Regions from separate parts of the Massilia sp. UYP32 genome, predicted to be linked through region 1. Evidence: predicted binding sites of a transcription regulator. Region 1 holds the regulator's gene; each other region holds the start of a gene.
What was found. Region 1 encodes FNR, which switches genes on or off when oxygen is low (the NO sensors DNR and NnrR bind a similar motif). Its sites were predicted from a motif close to TTGATNNNNATCAA; they were not measured.
Positions count from the first base shown of each region.

Region 2: the regulator FNR is predicted to act here: its motif matches at 2,363-2,376, upstream of ABIB42_RS25200 (universal stress protein).
Region 3: the regulator FNR is predicted to act here: its motif matches at 1,329-1,342, upstream of ABIB42_RS05920 (universal stress protein).

Region 1 covers NZ_JBNDIK010000002.1:271,720-278,629, forward strand. The annotation lists gene ABIB42_RS02660 (formate dehydrogenase subunit alpha) at 1-1,398, opposite strand, end outside; gene ABIB42_RS02665 (formate dehydrogenase region TAT target) at 1,416-1,634, opposite strand; gene ABIB42_RS02670 (TorD/DmsD family molecular chaperone) at 1,621-2,304, opposite strand; gene ABIB42_RS02675 (DUF2474 domain-containing protein) at 2,379-2,507, opposite strand; gene cydB (cytochrome d ubiquinol oxidase subunit II) at 2,507-3,514, opposite strand; gene ABIB42_RS02685 (cytochrome ubiquinol oxidase subunit I) at 3,519-5,015, opposite strand; gene fnr (fumarate/nitrate reduction transcriptional regulator Fnr) at 5,243-6,004, shown strand; gene ABIB42_RS02695 (helix-turn-helix domain-containing protein) at 6,010-6,780, shown strand; gene ABIB42_RS02700 (DMT family transporter) at 6,839-6,910, shown strand, end outside.
Region 2 covers NZ_JBNDIK010000044.1:8,794-15,703, forward strand. The annotation lists gene ABIB42_RS25190 (Crp/Fnr family transcriptional regulator) at 1-666, opposite strand, end outside; gene ABIB42_RS25195 (response regulator) at 1,088-1,732, opposite strand; gene ABIB42_RS25200 (universal stress protein) at 1,823-2,290, opposite strand; gene ABIB42_RS25205 (protein phosphatase CheZ) at 2,669-3,544, shown strand; gene ABIB42_RS25210 (chemotaxis protein CheA) at 3,544-5,433, shown strand; gene leuC (3-isopropylmalate dehydratase large subunit) at 5,682-6,910, shown strand, end outside.
Region 3 covers NZ_JBNDIK010000005.1:187,437-194,346, forward strand. The annotation lists partial or broken gene ABIB42_RS05910 (transposase) at 153-529, shown strand; gene ABIB42_RS05915 (hypothetical protein) at 813-1,088, shown strand; gene ABIB42_RS05920 (universal stress protein) at 1,495-2,343, shown strand; gene ABIB42_RS05925 (PHA/PHB synthase family protein) at 2,371-4,167, shown strand; gene paoA (aldehyde dehydrogenase iron-sulfur subunit PaoA) at 4,490-5,143, shown strand; gene ABIB42_RS05935 (FAD binding domain-containing protein) at 5,140-6,093, shown strand; gene paoC (aldehyde oxidoreductase molybdenum-binding subunit PaoC) at 6,098-6,910, shown strand, end outside.

The DNA of each region.
Region 1 (6,910 bases):
GCCCCAGTAGAACACGGCGCGCAGATTGCTCGGCTGGTCGATGAACTGGTTTTCTTCGTTGACCGCATCGAACCAGCGCGACACCGTGATGCCGGGCTTTTCCATCAGTTCCTTGGAGCCGAAGCGCGACTTGATCCATTCGTAGTCGACGCCCCAGACGTTGGCGAAGTGCTTCCAGGCGCCTTCGGCCAGGCCGTAGTAGCCGGGCAGCGAATCGCCGTTGGGGCCGACGTCGGTCGCGCCCTGCACGTTATCGTGGCCGCGGTAGATGTTGGCGCCGCCGCCGGGAATGCCGATATTTCCCAGCACCAGCTGCAGGATCGACAGCGCGCGCACATTGGCGGTGCCGACGTGGTGCTGGGTGATGCCCATGCACCAGACCACGGACGAGGGACGGTTGGTCGCCAGCATCTCGGCCGCCAGGCGCACCGCCGATTCCGGCACGCCGGTCACGTCCGACACCTTGTCGGGCGTCCACTTCATGACTTCGGCGCGCACGTCGTCCATGCCCCAGGTGCGCTCTTCGATGAATTTCTTGTCTTCCCAGCCGTTATTGAAGATGTGCCACAGGATGCCCCACACCAGCGGGATGTCGGTGCCCGGCCGCACGCGCACGTAGTGGTCGGCAAAGCGCGCCGTGCGGGTGAAGCGCGGATCGATGACGATCATCTTGGCGCCCAGCTCCTTGGCGTGCAGGAAGTGCAGCATCGAGATCGGGTGGGCCTCGGCCGGGTTGGAGCCGATGAACAGCACCGCCTTGCTGTAGTGCAGGTCATTGAACGAGTTCGTCATCGCCCCGTAGCCGAAGGTCTGGGCCACGCCGGCGACGGTGGTCGAGTGACAGATGCGGGCCTGGTGGTCGCAGTTGTTCGAGCCCCAGAACGACATGAACTTGCGCAGCAAATAGGCTTGCTCGTTATTGTGCTTGGAGCTGCCGATCAGCATCAGCGCATCCGGGCCGGCTTCCTTGCGCAAGTGCAGCAGCTTGTCGCCGATCTCGTCGATCGCCTGGTCCCAGGAGATGCGCTGGTATTTGCCGTTCACCAGCTTCATCGGATAGCGCAGGCGGTGCTCGCCGAAGGCGTGCTCGCGCACCGATGCGCCCTTGGCGCAGTGGGCGCCCATATTGATGGGCGAATCGAAGGCGGCCTCCTGCCGCACCCAGACGCCGTTGGCGACCACCGCGTCCACCGAACAGCCGACCGAGCAGTGACTGCACACGGTGCGTTTTACTTCGGTGGGCACCGGGGTGTTCGGCACCGGGTCGGCCTGGGCCGGCTCGATCACGTTCAGCGGCAGGTGGCGCGCCAGGGCGCCGGCGCCGGCGGCAACGCCGGCCCCGACCAGGAAGCGGCGCCGTTTCAGGGCGCTGTCGCGCGTAGACTTGACCAGTGACATGGGATTCCTCTGCTTGCCTACCAGTAGGCGGCGGTGGCGTAGTAGCGGCGGATGTGATCCGTCTCGTGGTAGCCGCGCTTGACCTTGGGGTCCGGCGCGGCCGGTGCGGCCTCAGGCGCCGCGCTCGCCGGGGCGGCGGCAGCGGCCACCACCAGCGCGCCCAGTGGAGCGGCCTTCAGGAAGCCGCGCCGCGCCGGGTCGGGCTGGCCCGGCGTCTGTCGATCATGCTTGCTCATCGGTTTCCTCTCCTACTGCGAAGCTTTCGGCCTCGATTGCCAGGAAGGCCTGCGCGAAGCGCGCGACCAGGCGGTAATAGTTGGCGTCCTCGGCATTGGCGATGTCGTCCAGCGCGCGCATGCACCAGCCGCCGATGTGGGCCTCGAAGAACCGGCGCTGCACCGCCAGCGGCTGGCGCCGGATGCCGGGGGCGCCGGCGACCAGCACGCGCATGGTCTCGCACAGCGCGCCCAGGTGGTCCTCGAACTCGCCCCGGCCCCGCATGCGCGCCAGGCCAAGCCGCGCCAGGTCGTCGCGCAGCAGCGCCAGCGGCGTGTCGTTCATGTAGCCGGCCAGGTAGCGCGAGCCATACGGATCGACCGGCGGCGTGCCGATGCTGACGAACAGCGCGCTGAATTCATCGTGCACCACCTGGGCGTCCATCACGCCGGACGCCACGGTCAGGTGTTCCCACGCACGCTCCAGCGCCGGATCGCCGCCTTCGGCCAAAATAGGATCGCTGGACGCAAGCGCTTCCAGCAGCGCCGCGTCGGGCGCCGCCAGCAGCAGGCGCGAGAGCAAGGCGTAGAGGTCGGCCCTGGCCTGGTCTTCGCCGCTGGGCGACATGGCAGGCGCAGAGACCGCGACGAAGGCGGTGTTGACGGACGTGCTCGCACTTGTAGATGACACTGTCGATCACTCCAGTTGTTCAATTTGTATCGCCAGTGTAGACGCCGATTCACATTGAGCGCGCACAGTTGCGCCTAGCGCATTCCGGCGGCATGCATGACGATTCTTATGAGAAATGCGACGAGCGACAGGGTGACGACACCACCGAGCCACAGCAGCGCCATCCACCCCAGCCGGCGCAGCCATTCGCGGCGCGCCGCCATCAGTGATACCCCGCGTCATGCTTGACCTTGCCACGGAATACCCAGTACGACCACCCCGTGTACATCAGGATGATGGGCAGGATGAACAGCGTGCCGACCAGGGCGAAACCCTGGCTCTGCGGCGGCGAGGCGGCTTCCCAGATCGTGATCGCGGGCGGCACCACGTGCGGCCAGATGCTGATCGCCATGCCGCTGTAGCCGAGGAAGATCAGCGCCAGCGCCAGCACGAAGGGCTGGCGGAACGGCTGCCGGGCCAGTGAGCGCAGCAGCAGCGCCATGCACAGCACGACCAGGATCGGCACCGGCGCCAGGAAGGCGATATTGGGGAAGGTGAACCAGCGCTCGGCCACCGCCGCGAAGCGCAGCGGGGTCCAGATGCTGACCGCGACGATGGCCCCCAGCAGCAGCCAGGCGAAGGGCCGCGCGACCTGGATCATGCGCGCCTGCAGCTCGCCCTCGGTCTTCATCACCAGCCAGGTGGCGCCCAGCAAGGTGTAGGCGATCATCACGCCGATGCCGGCCAGCAGCGGGAACGGCGCGACCCAGTCGAGCGGCCCGCCGGCGAAGCTGCGCCCCGAGACCGTGATGCCGTCCAAAAAGCCGCCCAGGGTCACGCCCTGGAAGAAGGCCGCCGCCACCGAGCCGCCGATGAAGGCCTTGTCCCACAGGTGGCGCTCGTGCTCCTTGGCCTTAAAGCGGAATTCGAAGGCCACGCCGCGAAACACCAGGCCGATGAGCATGAAGATCAGCGGCAGGTAGAGCCCGGACAGGATGATCGCGTAGGCCACCGGGAAGGCCGCCAGCAGCCCCTCCCCGCCCAGCACCAGCCAGGTCTCGTTGCCGTCCCACACCGGCGCGACCGAATTCATCATGGTGTCGCGGTCGCGCTTCTTCGGCGTGAACGGGAACAGCATGCCGATGCCCAGGTCGAAGCCGTCCAGCAGCACGTACATGAAGACGGCGAAAAAGATGATCAGGATCCAGATGACGGATGTGTCGATGCCCATGGTGTCAGCTCCGCGCCGGTGGGTTGCCGCCGTCGCGGTCGGCGCCGCGGTCAGCGCCTTGGACGGGATTGTCGTCGATATTGCCTTCGATGCTGTCGTCGTTGTCGACGTTGGCCGCCGACAGCGGCCGCATCGGCGTGCGCCCTTCGCCCGGCCCGCCCTCGGGCGGCTTGTTCAGGGCGAAGTGCTGCGGCCCCTTGTTGATCAGGCGCAGCAGGTAGACGGTGCCGGCGCCGAACACGAAGACGTAGGCCACGACGAACATCGCCAGCGTCACGCCCATCGTGGTGACGCTGTGCGGCGAGACCGCATCGGCGGTGCGCAGCACGCCGTAGATCACCCACGGCTGGCGGCCGACCTCGGTCGTGATCCAGCCGGCCAGGATGGCGATCAGGCCGGCCGGCCCCATCAGCAAGGCGAAGCGCAGGAACAGGCGCTTGCCGTAGATCCGCCCTCCCCGCCTGAGCCACAGGCTCCAGGCCCCGAGGGCGATCATCAACAGGCCCAGGCCGACCATGACCCGGAAACTCCAGAACACGATCAGGGAATTGGGGCGGTCTTCGCGCGGGAACTCCTTCAGTCCCGGAAACTGGCCGCTCAGCGTATGGGTGAGGATGATGCTGCCCAGGTAGGGGATCTCGACCGCGTAACGCGTCTCTTCGCGCTCCATGTCGGGGATGCCGAACAGGATCAGCGGCACCGCCTCGCCCGGCGTGTTCTCCCAGTGCCCCTCCATCGCCGCCAGCTTGGCCGGCTGGTGCTTGAGCGTATTGAGGCCATGGAAGTCGCCGATCACCGCCTGGATCGGCGCCACCAGCAGGATCATCCACATCGCCATCGACAGCATCTTGCGCACGTTCTTGTTGTCGCGTCCGCGCAGCAGGTGCCAGGCGGCCGAGGCGCCGACGATCAGCGCCGTGGCCAGGTAGGCCGCCACCACCATGTGCATCAGGCGGTAGGGAAAGGAGGGATTGAAGATGATGGCCAGCCAGTCGACCGGGATCATGCGCCCGCCCTCGATGGCGTAGCCCTGCGGCGTCTGCATCCAGCTGTTGGCGCCCAGGATCCAGGTCGACGAGATCAGGGTGCCGATGGCCACCATGCAGGTGGCCAGGAAGTGCAGCTGCGGCCCGACCCGGTTCCAGCCGAACAGCATCACGCCCAGGAAGCCGGCCTCCAGGAAGAAGGCGGTCAGCACCTCGTAGGTGAGCAGCGGGCCCATGACGCTGCCGGCGAATTCGGACAGGTAGCTCCAGTTGGTGCCGATCTGGTAGGCCATCACGATGCCCGACACCACGCCCATGCCGAAGGCGACGGCGAAGATCTTGAGCCAGAAGTGGTACAGGTCGACGTAGACCTGGCGCCCGGTCTTGAGCCAGCACGCCTCGAGCACGGCCAGGTAGCTGGCCATGCCGATTGTGATCGCGGGGAAGATGATGTGGAAGGAAATCGTGAAGGCAAACTGGATGCGCGCCAGTTCCAGGGCTGTAAGACCAAGCATGCAAACTCCCCCGTATCGATGGCGCCAAGTAGATCACGACATCGGCCTCGCACGATTGGCCATATCATTTTTATCATTGTTGAGTGGTTTTTGAACACATGCCGACCGGTTCGCAACAAAAGTTCATGAAAACTTCCCAATTTGGTGCAAATTTCGAGCTTGCCGGCCGGAATGCTCAGCCAAGGGGTCTATAATTTGCGGTGTACCGAACAAAGCGACCATCCCTCATGAGCCAGCCCCTGTCCCGGCAAGCAGAGCCGCCCCTGAACATCCACGCGCTCAAGTCCTGCGCCCAGTGCAGCATGCACCAGCTGTGTCTGCCGATGGGCCTGGAAGACGCCGAGATCGACCGCCTGGACAAGATCATCGGCCGCCGTCGCCGCCTGGAGCGCGACGAGCGCCTGTACGGCGTGGGCGAGTCGTTCCGCAACCTGTACGCGGTGCGCTTCGGCCACTTCAAGACCTACCAGGTGAACGCCGCCGGCGAGGCCCAGATCACCGGCTTCCAGATGGCCGGCGAGCTGCTGGGCATGGACGCGATCAGCGGCACCCACCATTGCGATGCGGTGGCGCTGGAAGACTCGGAAGTGTGCGAGATCCCGTTCGCGCGCCTGGAAGACCTGTTCGGCGAAGTGCCGACGCTGCTGCGCCACTTCCACCGCATCATGAGCCAGGAAATCACGCGCGAGCAGAACGTCATGCTCCTGCTCGGCAATATGCGCGCCGAGCAGCGCTTCGCCGTATTCCTGGTCAACCTGTCGGCGCGCTACGCCGCGCGCGGCTATGCGGCCAACCGCTTCCAGCTGCGCATGTCGCGCGAAGACATCGGCAACTACCTGGGCCTGACCATCGAAAGCATCAGCCGCCTGCTGTCGCGTTTCAAGAAGCAGGGCTGGCTCGAGGTCGACAAGCGCGAAGTCACCCTGCTCGATCCGGTCAAGCTGAAGGCGCTGGCGGCCGGGACCGACGCCTGCAGCCCGATGGCGTAAAGCCCATGACGCCCCAGCCCGCGTGCGACCTGCACCTGCGCAGCTACGACCGCGTGCACTGGGGCGACCGCCATGACTTCGCCCAGCTGGTGCTCCCGGTGCACGGTGAAGTCGTGCTCGACATCGAAGAGCGGCGCGGCCGGCTCGATCCCCTGCATGGCGCGCTGGTGGCGCCCGGCGCCTGGCATGCGCAGTCGAGCCCGGGCGCCAACGGCTCCCTGATCGTCGACGTCGACGGCGCCGCCTTCGGCAGTGGCCCGTGGCAGCGCCTGCTGGAACGGCCCTTCGTCACGCTTGGCCCCGCGGCGCGCAAGCTGGTCGAGTTCATGGGACTGATGGCACGTGACTCTGTGCCGCCCGGCGCCCCGCCCCGCTCGCTGGTGCAGGGCTGGGTGCCGCTGCTGCTCGACACCCTGAGCCTGGACGCGCCGCGCGCCACCTCGCGCCTGGCCGCCCTGCTGGCGCGCGTCGAGGCCGCGCCCGGCCTGGCCTGGAGCACCGAGTCGATGGCGCGCGCCGCCAACCTGAGCGTCAGCCGCCTGCACGCGCTGTTTCGCGAAGAGCTGGACAGCACGCCGCATGCCTGGCTGCTGCGCTGCCGCCTGGATTGCGCCCGCAGCCTGTTGACGCACAGCGCGCGCAGCGTGGCCGACATCGCCCTCGCCTGCGGCTTTTCGGACCAGGCCAGCCTGACGCGGGCGATGCGTCGGGTACTCGACACCACGCCCGGCGCCTGCCGGCGTGCGGGTCAGGAGAAACCGCCAACACCGCGGTAGTCCCGGCCAAGACCGGACCCACGTCCGGATCCGAGAATCTCTTCAAAGGAGATTCATCATGTACATCGCTACTGGCGCGGGCGGGCTGTCCCGCTCCACCCTGCTCGGCATCGGCGCGGGCATCGCCGCC
Region 2 (6,910 bases), on a different contig from region 1:
GCCGATGGTGCGCTGGTCGACGGTGATCAGGCCGATTTCATTGAAGGCCGACAAGGTGCGGCTGACGGTCTCGAGCGTGAGGCCGAGGTAGCTGCCGATCTCGTGGCGCGTCATGCGCAGGTTGAACAGCTTGCTGGAATAACCCATCGCGGCGAAGCGGTCGGCCAGCGAGACCAGGAAGCGGGCCACGCGCGCCTCGGCCGACAGGGCGCCGAGCATGCCGATCATGGTCTGCTCGCGCACGAGTTCGCGGCTCATCACGCCGTACATCATGTTCTCGAGCTCGCTGTGGACGCGACCCAGTGCGGTCAGTTTCTTGAACGGCAGCAGGATCAGGTCGCAGTCGGACAGCGCCACGGCCTCGGAGGCGTAGTGGCGCGTGTGGATGCCGTCGACGCCGAGCATATCGCCCTTCATGGGGAAGCTCAGCACCTGTTCGTTGCCGAATTCGTCGATCAGCACCGTCTTGAGGAAGCCCGAGTTGACGATGTACAGGGTGTCGAAGGCCTGGCCGATCGTGTGCACGCGCTGGCCCGTCTTGAACTGCACGTGCTGGAACAATAATTCTTCGGAGCTCACCGACACGCTGGCTGGAATACGGAGCAGGTCGCACACTTCTTTCAGGTTGGACCAGAGGCGACCCTGGCGCTGGCGTCCGGCTTCCATCGGGGAATGCAGGGTAGGCTGGGTAACGTTGCGTTGATCTGACGGTGGCTGGGACTGCATGCTCATCTCCGGTAAGGAACTCAGGTTTCACGCGACCCCGGCGGCACGGCAGCGTGCGGAAAGCGCGTCTGCCATGCCATGGTTTTATATGGCTGACGCCGTGACTTGGATCGCAAGCAAGTCGAAACGCTGAATTCAGTATGCCAACACGAGTCCGGCACGAATATCAGCGTTGCCTGAATATGTAGGTAGGACAGATGGTGTGGTTGTAGGAATACTCCTACTACCAGGAACGCCGCCCGAATGACGGAAGGTGGCACAACAGAAACAGCAGGGGTGTGTCCGGGTGCCGGCGCCAGCCTGCGAAAAGAGGCGCACGCCGCACGAAAACCACGCGCGGCGGTCAAAGGAAATCAGCGAGTCACGCCTTCAGTGGCGACAACAGGCGGTGTGCGACGGCATATTGCACCATTTCGGACAGCGAACTCATGCCCATTTTCTGCATGATGCGGGTCTTGTGGGTGCTGACGGTTTTCACCGACAGGTGCAGGCCGTTGGCGATCTCGGTAATCGACTTGCCGCTGACCAGCAGCGAGAATACCTCGAATTCGCGGTCCGACAACTGCTTGTGCAACAACTGTTCGCTTGGCGCCATGATGTTCAGCGCCAGTTGTTCGGCCACTTCGGTACTGATGTACGGGCGTCCCGAGGCGACCTTGCGGATCGCCCCCACCAGCTGCGTGCCGGCGCTTTCCTTGGTGAGATAGCCCTGGGCGCCGGCCCGGATCGCGCGCACCGCGTACTGCTCTTCTTCGTGCATGGTCAGGATCAGGATGGCCAGCTTGGGCGCTTCGCTGCGCACCTGCCGGATCAGGTCGACGCCGCTGCGGCCGGGCATGGACAGGTCGAGCAGCAGCAGGTCGAAACCGCCCTGGCGTACCAGCGACAAGACTTCGAAGCCATTGGTGGCTTCGCCCACGATGTCGACTTCCTCGGCGCCGTCCAGGATGCGCTTGAGGCCTTCGCGCATGATCGTGTGGTCATCGGCGATGACGATTCTTACCATTATCGTTTCCTCGAGCCTGAAGCGGTTTCCTACCCTGATCAGCAAAAAAACTATTGTAGCTGTAAATACAAGAGCGCGTGGGCGGCGGGGTCAGGAAGCCGCCGGCTCGGCGATCAGGCGGTGCACCAGCACCGGCTTGGTCGTATGCGACAACACCTTGTTGGTGACGCTGCCCAGCAGCAGCTGGTTCCAGCCGCTGCGGCCGTGCGAGCCCATGAAGATCAGGTCGCAGCCTTCCTGCTCGGCGACGTCGACGATCTTGAGCGCCGCCGAATCGGAAAACGCCGTCATGCATTGGTACTGGAGATTGGCGCCGGCGCAGGAGCGCGTGATCTTGCCCATGTATTCCTCGCCCATGCGCCGCATCTGGGCGATGTAATCCTCTTCGCTGGGATAGGAGGGCGGGATGATCTCGACGTAGACGGGGTACTGGTACTCGGGAGCGACGAACAGGGCCAGCACCTCGGCGCCCATCTGCTGCGCGAATTTGACGCCGGCGCAGGCGGTGTGCTGCGACACGGCCGAACCGTCGGTGGTGATCAGGATCTTGCGGTACATGATGTTTCCTCCTCCTTGCCACGCCCATTCTGACGACTCAGTGCAGGATGGCGATTTCTGAGACGCAAACAGTTGAGGTCTATCAAATGAACAAACACTGCTGCGCTGCGACGGGAAAACCGACCTACGATTACAAAATACAACACCATGCTTATGAAAAGCATCAGGAACACCCGGTTTTAATTGTCGCGGAATTAAGTTTCCCTGTCCATTTTGTTGCATTGCCTTCTCTGAGATTTACCTACGGCAACCACACTGCTACACTCGCTTCAATTACTCCACCGCACTTTTTACGGCCGAACCGGCCCGGTGGATGCAGCAGAACCCCCGGATTGCAGAGCTGATTGCACATTTATACATTATGGAGAAGCAGGGATTATGACCGACGCCGCTGACGATTTCGACGCACTATTCGAGGAAGTGGCGGCGCAGCGCACCAGCGCACCGCCCGGCCCCTCCGCCGCGGCCGAGCCGGCCCTGGCCGCGGCCAGCAACGACGAGGACGACCTGGAATCCTTGTTCGACCAGGTGTCCGCCACCGCCGCGCCGGCTGTCGCCGCCGTGGCCGCCACTGCCGCGGTCGCCACCGTGGCGCCGGCCGCCGCACCGGCCGCTGGAACGCATGCCGACGACGGCCACGAAAACGGCATGTTCGAGCGCCTGGGCGGCATCGTTCGCCTGCTGCACGACTCGCTGCGCGAGCTGGGCTACGACAAGGCGCTGACCGAGGCGTCGTCGCAGATTGTCGACGCCCAGGACCGCCTGGAATACGTCGCCACGCTGACCGAACAGGCCGCCAACAAGGTGCTCAATACCCTGGACGAGGGCATGCCCGCGCAAGACCAGCTGCAAAAGCAGGCCAAGGACATGGAGACCCGCTGGGCCGACCTGTTCGAGGGCAAGCTGAGCCTGGACGAATTCAAGGCCCTGGCCGGCGATTCGCGCCAGTTCGCCGCGCTGGTCAACGAAGCGACCGAAGCCGAACGGGCGCGCCTGCTCGAGATCATGATGGCCCAGGACTTCCAGGACATCACCGGCCAGCTGATCAAGAAAGTGGTCAAGATCACGCAGACCGTCGAAAGCGAGCTGGCTCAGCTGCTGCGCGACCACGCGCCGGCCGATATCAAGGAAAAACTGGCCAAGAAAGAACAGCCGGCGGCCGCTCCGGCGCCGCTGATGCAGGGCCCGTCGGTGCCGGACGCGGCGCTGAACCAGGACAATGTTGACGATCTTCTTGCCGATCTGGGATTCTAATGGACGATATGCTGAAGGATTTCGTCGTCGAGGCGATGGATCTGGCGGTAAACGTAGAAGAGCACCTGCTGCGCCTCGAACGCGACCCCGATAACAAGGAAACGCTGAACGCGGTGTTCCGCTCGTTCCACACGATCAAGGGCGGCGCCGGTTTCATGGGCCTGCCGGCGCTGGTGGCGGCCTGCCACCTGACCGAGAACCTGTTCGACGCGCTGCGCACCGGCGCCGCGCCGGTGACGCCGCTCGCGGTCGAGGCCGCGCTGCAGGCGTCGGGCTTCGTGGCCGATCAACTGGGTGACCTGAACAACGGCACGCCGCCGGAAGGCCTGGCGCAGATGCCGGGCGACCTCGAACGCATCCTGATGGATGCGATCGAAGGCAAGGACAGCGCTCCGGCGGCGGCTGTTGCCGCACCGGCGCCGGTCGCCGCGGTGGCGGCTGCGGTTGCCCCGGAAACCGTGCCTGCCGCCGCGCCCGCCGCCGGCGAGGACGGCCTGGACTGGACCGGCATGTACAACGCCGTGGTCCCGGCCGCGAACGCGATCGATGCAAGCGCCGCAACCGCGGCTGTCCCTGCTGCCGCCCCCGCTGCTGCCGCGGTTGCCGTCGCCGCCCCGGTTGCCGCCCCTGCCGCTGCCGCGCCCGCCAAGAATTGGGACGGCGTCGAGCGCCGCACCGACACCAAGCCCGCCGCCGCCGCGCCGGCCAAGGACGAAAGCATCCGTATCGACGCGGTCAAGCTCGACGCGCTGCTCGAAGTGGCAGGCGAGTCGGTGCAGGCCGCCAACCAGGCCGCCGTGCTGCTGGAACGCCTGCAGCAGTTCAAGTTCGAAGGCCAGGCTGCCGTGCTGATCGCCACGCTCACCGAAACCCTGGAGCGCGCCTCGCGCTACTCGGCCGAGCTGCAGCGCGCCACGCTGGCGACCCGCATGCAGCCGGTGGGCCGCCTGTTCCAGAAATTCCCGCGCCTCGTGCGCGAGCTGGCGAAAGACCTGGGCAAGGACGTCGAGCTGACCATCGAAGGCGCCGAGACCGAAGTCGACCGCGTGGTGGTGGACAGCCTGTACGATCCGCTGGTGCACATGCTGCGTAACGCGCTCGACCACGGCGTCGAATCGCCCGAGGAACGCGTCGCCGCCGGCAAGCCGGCCAAGGCCTTCATCCTGCTGAAAGCCTGGCAAGAGGCCAACAGCGTCATGATCGTGCTGCAGGACGACGGCAAGGGCATGGATCCGGTCAAGCTGCGCAAGAAGGCGGTCGACAAGGGCCTGATCGGCGAGAACGGCGCCCAGAGCGACGAAGACGCCTACCAGCTCGTGTTCCTGCCGGGCTTCTCGACCAAGGAAGTGGCTTCCTCGGTGTCGGGCCGCGGCGTGGGCATGGACGTGGTCAAGACCGCGGTCGAGAAGAACCGCGGCGCGATCCGTATCGAATCCTCGCTGGGCAAGGGCACGCGCTTCGCGATCCGCCTGCCGATCGAGCTGTCGATCGTGCCGACCATGCTGGTGTCGACCTCGGGCGCGCAACTGGCGCTGCCGATGGCCGTCGTCGAGCGCGTGGTCGAGCTGCCGGACGATTTCGCCTGCGTCGGCGGCGCCCCGGTGCTGAAGGACCAGGGCCGCCCGCTGCCGGTGCGTTCGCTGGCGCTGGCGCTGGGCTACGAGGCCGCTTCCGAGAAGGTCGGCATCGTCATCAACGCGCCGCAGCCTTACATCCTGGCGATGGAAGCGGTGGACGGCACCGCCGACCTGGTGATCAAGCCGATGACCGCGCTGACGGTCGAAGGCATCACCGGCACCGCGCGCTCGGCCGAGGGCGAGCTGGTGCTGGTCGTTGGCCTGTCGTTCCTGATGGATGGCTGCCGCAGCAGCGTCAGGCTCGCAGCCTGAGGTAATTCGCAATATCGCGATCCGCGCCAAAAGCGCAGACAAAAGCCTGTGTCCTCGACACAGGCTTTTTTTATTTGCATCCAGCAAACCCCTTGCAAATATTATTTGCTGCGTGGTGAGGTCGTTGGCATAAACTGGCGCTGCCCCGCCTTGGTGCGGCACTGCACAACTATGGCATAATCGAAAACCGTCCCGCCTGTCGCACGATGGCGGGCCGCGCTTCACTTCACCGCAACACTGGATCGACCATGCAAAAAACGCTCTACGACAAACTCTGGGATTCCCATGTCGTGCGTGCCGACGCCGATGGCACCACAGTCCTCTATATCGACCGCCACCTGGTGCACGAAGTCACCAGCCCGCAAGCCTTCGACGGCCTGCGCGAGGCGGGGCGTGGACTATGGCGCGTGTCCGCGAACCTGGCCGTGGCCGACCACAACGTGCCGACCACCGACCGCGCCCAGGGCATCGCGGATCCGACCTCGCGCCTGCAGGTCGAGACGCTCGACGCCAACACCAAAGCGTTCGGCCTCACGTACTTCGACATGAACGACAAGCGCCAGGGCATCGTGCACGTGATCGGGCCGGAGCAGGGCGCGACCCTGCCGGGCATGACCGTCGTCTGCGGCGATTCGCATACCTCGACCCACGGCGCCTTCGGCTGCCTGGCGCACGGCATCGGCACCTCGGAAGTCGAGCACGTGCTGGCCACGCAGACCCTGCTGGCCAAGAAATCGAAATCGATGCTGGTCAAGGTCGAGGGCGAACTCAATCCCGGCGTGACCGCCAAGGACATCGTGCTGGCCGTGATCGGCAGGATCGGCACGGCCGGCGGCACCGGTTACGCCATCGAATTCGGCGGTTCGACCATCCGCGCGCTGTCGATGGAAGGCCGCATGACGGTCTGTAATATGGCGATCGAAGCGGGCGCGCGCGCCGGCATGGTGGCGGTCGACGACACCACGATCGCCTACGTCAAGGACCGTCCGTTCTCGCCCAAGGGCGAGCAGTGGAGCCAGGCCGTCGCCTACTGGCGCACCCTGCACACGGACGAGGGCGCGGTGTTCGACACCGTGGTCGAACTCGACGCCAAGGACATCCGGCCGCAGGTCACCTGGGGCACCTCGCCCGAGATGGTCACCGCGATCGACGGCCGCGTGCCCGATCCACAAAGTGAGCCCGACCCGGTGCGCCGCGGCGCCATCGAAAAGGCGCTGGCCTATATGGACCTGGCGCCGAACACACCGATCGACGCCATCGCGATCGACAAGGTATTCATCGGCTCGTGCACCAATTCGCGCATCGAAGACCTGCGCGCCGCCGCCGAGGTGGTGCGCGGCCGGCACCGCGCGCCGAACGTCAAGCTGGCCATGGTGGTGCCGGGTTCGGGCCTGGTCAAGGAGCAGGCCGAGCGCGAAGGGCTGGACCGCATCTTCGTCGATGCCGGCTTCGAATGGCGCGAGCCGGGCTGCTCGAT
Region 3 (6,910 bases), on a different contig from region 1:
AGGCCTGAACCGTCCTCGGATGGCATGCCGCTCATTCGGAATGCTGGCACACAGGCCGATAGCCCGAATCAATCATAGGTCGAAGTCGTTGGGAGAATATCGTAGCCTGGGGAAGCACTGATTTAATCGGCGATGTCTCGCCCGCAGCGGAGCGCATGCTGCGCATGTATATTGATCAGCAATGCCTGCGTCTGTCGGACGAAGGGATCGAGGACGCGATTTACGAGATCCAGTCGGTGCGCGCGTTTGTCAGCATCGACCTGACGCGCCGACGCTGCCGAAGTTCCGCGGTTTGCTGGAAGAGAATGCGCTGACGCGCCGCATCTCCGATGAGATCAAAGGCCACCTTGCCAGCAAGGGCCTGACGATGCGTGAAGGGACCGTCGCGAACGCCACCGTGATCGCAGCGCCCCCGTCGATCAAGAACCGCGACAAGGGACGCGATCCGGAGATGCATCAGTCGAAGAAAGGCAACGACTGGCACTTTGGGATGAAGGCACACGTGGGCGTGGAAGCGAAGGCCAGCGTGCGCGCGTAGGACTAGTATTGCTCCATGTCGTGAAGTGCCTGTTCAAGCACCGCAAGACGCGCTATCGCGGACTGGCCTGGCATTTCTTCCTCCCGCGCATTTTCAACGCGCCCCAGCCAGTGGATGCATGGACTCATGCACAATGGAGGTTTCGCCCGCCCGTTCATCCATTTCGCAACACTCGAGCGACCGCGAGCAAGAACCCGGTGCATTTACCCGTTCAGCATCTTGCGCAGTTACAAGTTCCGTAATACGCTGACCAAGTTAACTTCTGGTGAGCATCATGGGATTTTTCTCGGCATCAAAATCGGTCTGGTCCGCCATCGCAGGCTCACTGACGACGACCCATTCCTGGCAGTACAACGCATCCCGGGACCAGCGCAACTGCACCTGCTGCGGTCGGCACGAGGAAATGGTGCTCGACCTGGTCAGCACGAACTGGGAAGTGCTCGCGCCCGGCGACCTGACCGCACATGCCGCCAAGCCACTCCCTGCCGAACCGTCCCCGTCCACCGCGCCGGACCTGGTCGCGGCACGCACCCCAGGCGCCTCCACCTGAGCATAAAACATAAAAAAAGGCCGCTGCCGCACGAAGCAGGCAACGGCCAAGTCCTCGGCAGGGCCGAGATGGAGACACAAGAGAACCGACCACATCGCCGGTAATGACATAGGTATGCGGCCACCCCGCACAGTCACAAGGCCTGAAGGAGGTAATCGCCACCGCGTCCTTGCGTCAGAACAGTCGTACGCACAGAAGACAATTCCGATTCGCGTTCCTCCGTCCTTCTTTCTTGCTTTTTTGATTCACATCAACCACGTCCCTGACACGCTCCCAGTCCGGGAATAAAGTGGACTTCGAGTAATCCAAGCGTATAGGCCAGATGCCATCCAGGGTCCGCTCCGGTGGCGGATACCGGCACGCCTATCCGCCCGAGTCCGCTTTTACCGAGAAGAAAGGAATGAGCATGTACAAGACCATCGTGGTTCACGTCGACGGCAGTCCCGAGCAAGAGGCGCGCCTGCGCGCCGGCGCACAGCTGGCCAACGCCTTCGACGCCCACCTCGTCGGTAGCGCCGCCACCGGCATTTCCTGGTTCGACTATTCCCTGCTGGTCGGCTCGATGGGCGCGCCGATGATGCCCGAATCCGATTTCAACGGCGTGCGCGAGGCGGTCGAGGCGCGGCTGGAAGAATTCAGCACCGCCGTCCAGCGCCATGGCGTGGGCAGTTTCGAAACCCGCATGCTCGAGGACGACGCCCGCTACGCCCTGCTGCTCGAATCGCGCTACGCCGACCTCGTGATCGTCAGCCGCGACGCCGAACCGATCGCCGTGCCGGGCATTCCAGCCCAGGCGCGCGGCTTGCCCGAATACATCGCGCTGCACGGCGCGCGCCCCGTGCTGGTGGTGCCGCCCGGCTGGAAAGAACGGCCCCTGCCCGGCACCGCCGTGGTCGGCTGGGACGGCAGCATGCAGGCGATCCGCGCGATTTCCGCCGCCCTGCCCCTGCTGCGGCAAGCCGATACGGTCAAGCTCACGCTCATCAATCCCGGCGCCATGGCCGAGATGCACGGAGAGGAACCGGGCGCCGACATGGCCTTGCACCTGGCGCGCCACGGGGTCAGGGTCGACGTCCTCATCGAGACCACGCGCAGCAGCACCGGCGAGGCGCTCCTGAAGGTGGCGCGCGAGCACGATGCCGGCCTGCTGGTCACGGGCGCCTTCGGCCACAGCCGCTACCGCGAGTTCGTGCTCGGCGGCGTCACCCGCGCGCTGCTGGCGGGCAGCACCACGCCGCTCCTGATCGCCCACTGACGCAGCCGCTTGCCGCGAGCTTCCGACATGGCGCCCGATACCCGGCCCGGTCCCCGTCCCGACGATGCCGGCAGCACGCGCCGGCTCGAAGGCAGCGCCTGGCTCGGCGGCACCCATCGCCATGCGCGGGTCGCCGGCGGCGGGCAAGTCCATGCCGACCTGGTGCTGTGGGCCTGGCTTGGGCGCCTCACCGGCAACCTCTCGCCGGCCGCCCTCGGCATGGCCTGGTTCGACTGGGCCAGCCACCTCATGATGTCGCCCGACAAGCAGCACGAGCTGGCGACCGACGCCGTCCTCGGCTGGCAGCGCTGGCTGCAATACCTTGCCACGCCGGCCGACGAGGCGGTCGATCCGGTGCGGCCATTGGCCCAGGATAAACGTTTCGTCGATCCGGCCTGGAACGCTTCGCCCTGGCGCCAGCTCAGCCAGGGCTTCCTGCTGAGCCAGCAATGGTGGCACCGCGCCACCTCCACCGTGCGCGGGGTCGCGCCGCACCATGCCGACGTCGTCACCTTCGTCGCGCGCCAGATGCTCGACTGCGTGGCGCCGTCGAATTTCGTCACCACCAACCCCGTCGTGCAGCGCGCCGTGCTGGCCAGCGGCGGGATGAACCTCGTCAACGGCGCCATGCGTGCCTGGCGCGACACGCAAGGCCTCCTCGCGGGCAAGCCGCGCGTCGTCAACTACCGGCCCGGGCGCGAAGTCGCCGTCACGCCGGGCAAGGTCGTGATGCAGAACCGGCTGATCGAACTGCTGCGCTACGACCCGGTCGGCCCCGCCGTGCACGAAGTGCCGCTGCTGATCGTGCCGGCCTGGATCATGAAGTTCTATATCCTCGACCTGTCGCCGCACAATTCCCTGGTGCGCTACCTGGTCGAGCGCGGACATACCGTGTACATGGTGTCGTGGAAAAATCCGCAGGCCGACGACCGCGACCTCACCATGGACGACTACCGCCAGCTGGGCGTCACCGCCGCGCTGGACGCCATCGTGGCCCAGACCGGCGCCAGCAAGATCAATGCGGCAGGATATTGCTTGGGCGGCACCCTGCTCGCGATCGCCGCCGCCGCCATGGCGCGTGACCACGACCGGCGCCTGGCCAGCATGTCGCTGCTGGCGGCTCAGGTCGACTTTACCGAGCCTGGAGAGCTGTCGCTGTTCATCGACGACAGCCAGGTCAGCTTCCTGGAAGCCGCCATGTGGCAGCAGGGCTACCTCGACACGCGCCAGATGGCCGGCGCCTTCCAGCTGCTGCGCTCCAACGACCTCATCTGGTCGCGACGCCTGCGCCATTACCTGCTCGACCTGCCCGAGCAGGAGAGCGACCTCATGTCCTGGAATGCCGACGCCACCCGCATGCCCTATCGCATGCATGCCGAATACCTGCACCGCCTGTTCCTGCGCAACAGCCTGGCCAGCTCGCGTTACCTGGCCGGCGGACGGCCGGTCTCGCTGAGCGACATCGACGTGCCCATCTGCGCGGTCGGCACGCTCACCGACCACGTCGCGCCATGGCGCTCGGTGTACAAGATCATCCCGCTGACCGACACCGAGATCACCTTCATTCTCACCAGCGGCGGCCACAATGCCGGCGTGGTCTCGCCGCCGGGCAGCGCCAACCGCAGCTACCAGGTCGCCGTGCACCGGCATGACGATCCGTACATCGATCCCGACCGCTGGCTGGCGCGCGTGCCCCAGCTCGAAGGCAGCTGGTGGCCGGCCTGGGACCAATGGCTCGTACGCCACGCCGGCAAATATGTCCCGCCGCCGGCCCCCATCCCGGACACCGCGCCCGCACCGGGCGACTACGTCCTTCAGCAGTAGACCGGCCTCCTCCTAACGCGCCAACGGCTGGTCCGCCCCTCCGACCAGCACGCGGGCCGCCTGTGCCGCCTGTGCCGCCTGTGCCGCCCGTGCCGCCCGTGCCGCCATGCCTGCTCGCGTGCTCGCCTGCCGGGGTACCCATTTTGCCGGCTGATATTTACAGTCAACAAGATACTTCAGGTTTCAAGGGAACGCGGCCTTCCCGACAGCTGACTTAGAATCATTTCGACAACTCCGCAAGCCCTTCCACACCTGCTGGCGCCGCCAAATCGACGCCGGGTACGGGCGTGGGCAACGCACTCTAGAGAAGGAAGCCACAAGCATGGACCAATTCAGCGACGTCAAGCTCACCCGGCGCGACCTGTTGATCGCCGGCGCGCTGTCGGTATCGACCGCGGCCGTACCGGGAGCGCACGCCCAGGAGGCCGCACCGACGGCTACCGCGACCACCACTCCCGAGCCGGTCACCACCGGCGTCACCTTCACCGTCAACGGCAAGCAGGTCACCCTGCAGCTGGACACCCGCACCAGCCTGCTCGACGCGCTGCGCGAGCACCTGCACCTGACCGGTTCCAAGAAGGGTTGCGACCAGGGCCAGTGCGGCGCCTGCACCGTCATCATGGATGGCCGCCGCATCAATTCCTGCCTGTCGCTGGCGGTCATGCACGAAGGCGCCGAGATCACCACCATCGAGGGCCTCGGCACGCCGGAGAAGCTGCACCCGATGCAGGCCGCCTTCATCAAGCACGATGGCTACCAGTGCGGCTACTGTACCCCCGGGCAGATCTGCGCCAGCGTGTCGGTGATCGAGGAAATCCGCCAGGGCATTCCGAGCCACGTGACCGCCGACCTGAATGCGAAGCCCCTGCTCTCGGTGGAAGAGATCCGCGAACGCATGAGCGGCAATATCTGTCGCTGCGGCGCCTACTCGAACATCATCGACGCGATCACCGAAGTGGGAGGAGTCAAGGCATGAAGTCATTCACCTACCAGCGCGCCACTTCGCCGGGCCAAGCCGCCCAGCTCGTCGCCCGTACCCCGAACGCCCGCTTCATCGCCGGCGGCACCAACCTGCTCGACCTCATGAAGCTCGAGATCGAGACCCCGACCACCCTGGTCGACGTCAACGGCCTGGGCTTCGACAAGATCGAACCGACGTCGGACGGCGGCCTGCGCGTGGGCGCGCTGGTGCGCAACACCGACCTGGCGGCCGACGCGCGCGTGCGCAAGGATTACGCCGTGCTGTCGCGCGCCCTGCTGGCCGGCGCCTCGACCCAGCTGCGCAACAAGGCGACCACTTCGGGCAACCTGCTGCAGCGCACCCGCTGCCCCTACTTCTACGACACGGCGCAGCGCTGCAACAAGCGCCAGCCGGGCAGCGGCTGCGCCGCCATCGGCGGCTTCACCCGCCACCACGCCGTGGTCGGCGCCAGCGAGGCCTGCATCGCGGTCCATCCGAGCGATATGGCGATCGCCATGCGCCTGCTCGACGCCGAGGTGGAAACCGTGAAGGCCGACGGCAGCATGCGCAGCATCCCGATCGCCGACTTCCACCGCCTGCCGGGCAACACCCCGCACATCGAGACCGTGCTCGAACCGGGCGAACTGATCACCTCGGTCAAGCTGCCGAAGCCGCTGGGCGGCGTGCACGCCTACCGCAAGGTGCGCGACCGCGCTTCCTATGCTTTTGCTTTAGTCTCGGTCGCCACCGTGATCCTGCCCGACGGCAGCGGCCGCGTGGCGGTCGGCGGCGTTGCCCACAAGCCATGGCGGGTCGAAGAGGCCGAACGGCAGATGACGCAAGGCGCCAAGGCGGTGTCGGACCGCCTGATGGCCGGCGCCCGCACCACCGAGGACAACGCGTTCAAAGTCGCCCTGGTGCACCGCACCCTCGCGGAAGCGATGAACGCAGCGAAGAAAGGCTGATCCCATGAAATTCACCACTCCCGCCACCACCAATCCCATCGACCGCCAGCGCTACGTCGGCCAGCCGCTCGACCGCATCGACGGCCCGCTCAAGTGCACCGGCACGGCGCCCTACGCCTACGAGCACCACAAGGAAGTGCCGAACGCCGCCCACGGCTTCGTGGTCGGTTCCAGCATCGCCAAGGGCCGCATCGCCTCGATCGAGATCGATGCCGCGCGCCGCGCGCCCGGCGTGCTGGCCGTGGTCACGGCCGCCAATGCCGGCAAGCTCGGCAAGGGCGACAAGAACGTCGCCCACCTGCTGGCTGGCCCCAAGGTCGAGCACTACCACCAGGCCGTGGCCCTAGTGGTGGCCGAGACCTTCGAGCAGGCGCGCGCCGCCGCTGCCCTCGTGCGCGTGAAATACGTCGAAGAGAAGGGCCGCTTCGACCTGGCCGCCGAAAAAGACAAGGCGGTCAAGCCGGACTGGGAAGACGACCCGTCCGACTCCAGCGCCGGCAACTTCCAGCGCGGCTTCGATACCGCGCCCGTGAAACTCGACGCCACCTACACCACCCCGGACCAGTCGCACGCGATGATGGAGCCGCACGCGTCCACCGCGCTCTGGGAAGGCGACAAGCTGACGGTGTGGACCTCGAACCAGATGATCAACTGGTGCGTCCAGGACCTGTCCAAGACGCTGAACATGCCGAAGGAAAAGGTGCGCGTGATCTCGCCCTATGTCGGCGGCGGCTTCGGCTCCAAGCTGTTCCTGCGCGCCGACGCCCTGCTGGCGTCGCTCGGCGCGCGCGCGGCCAAGCGCCCGGTCAAGGTGGCG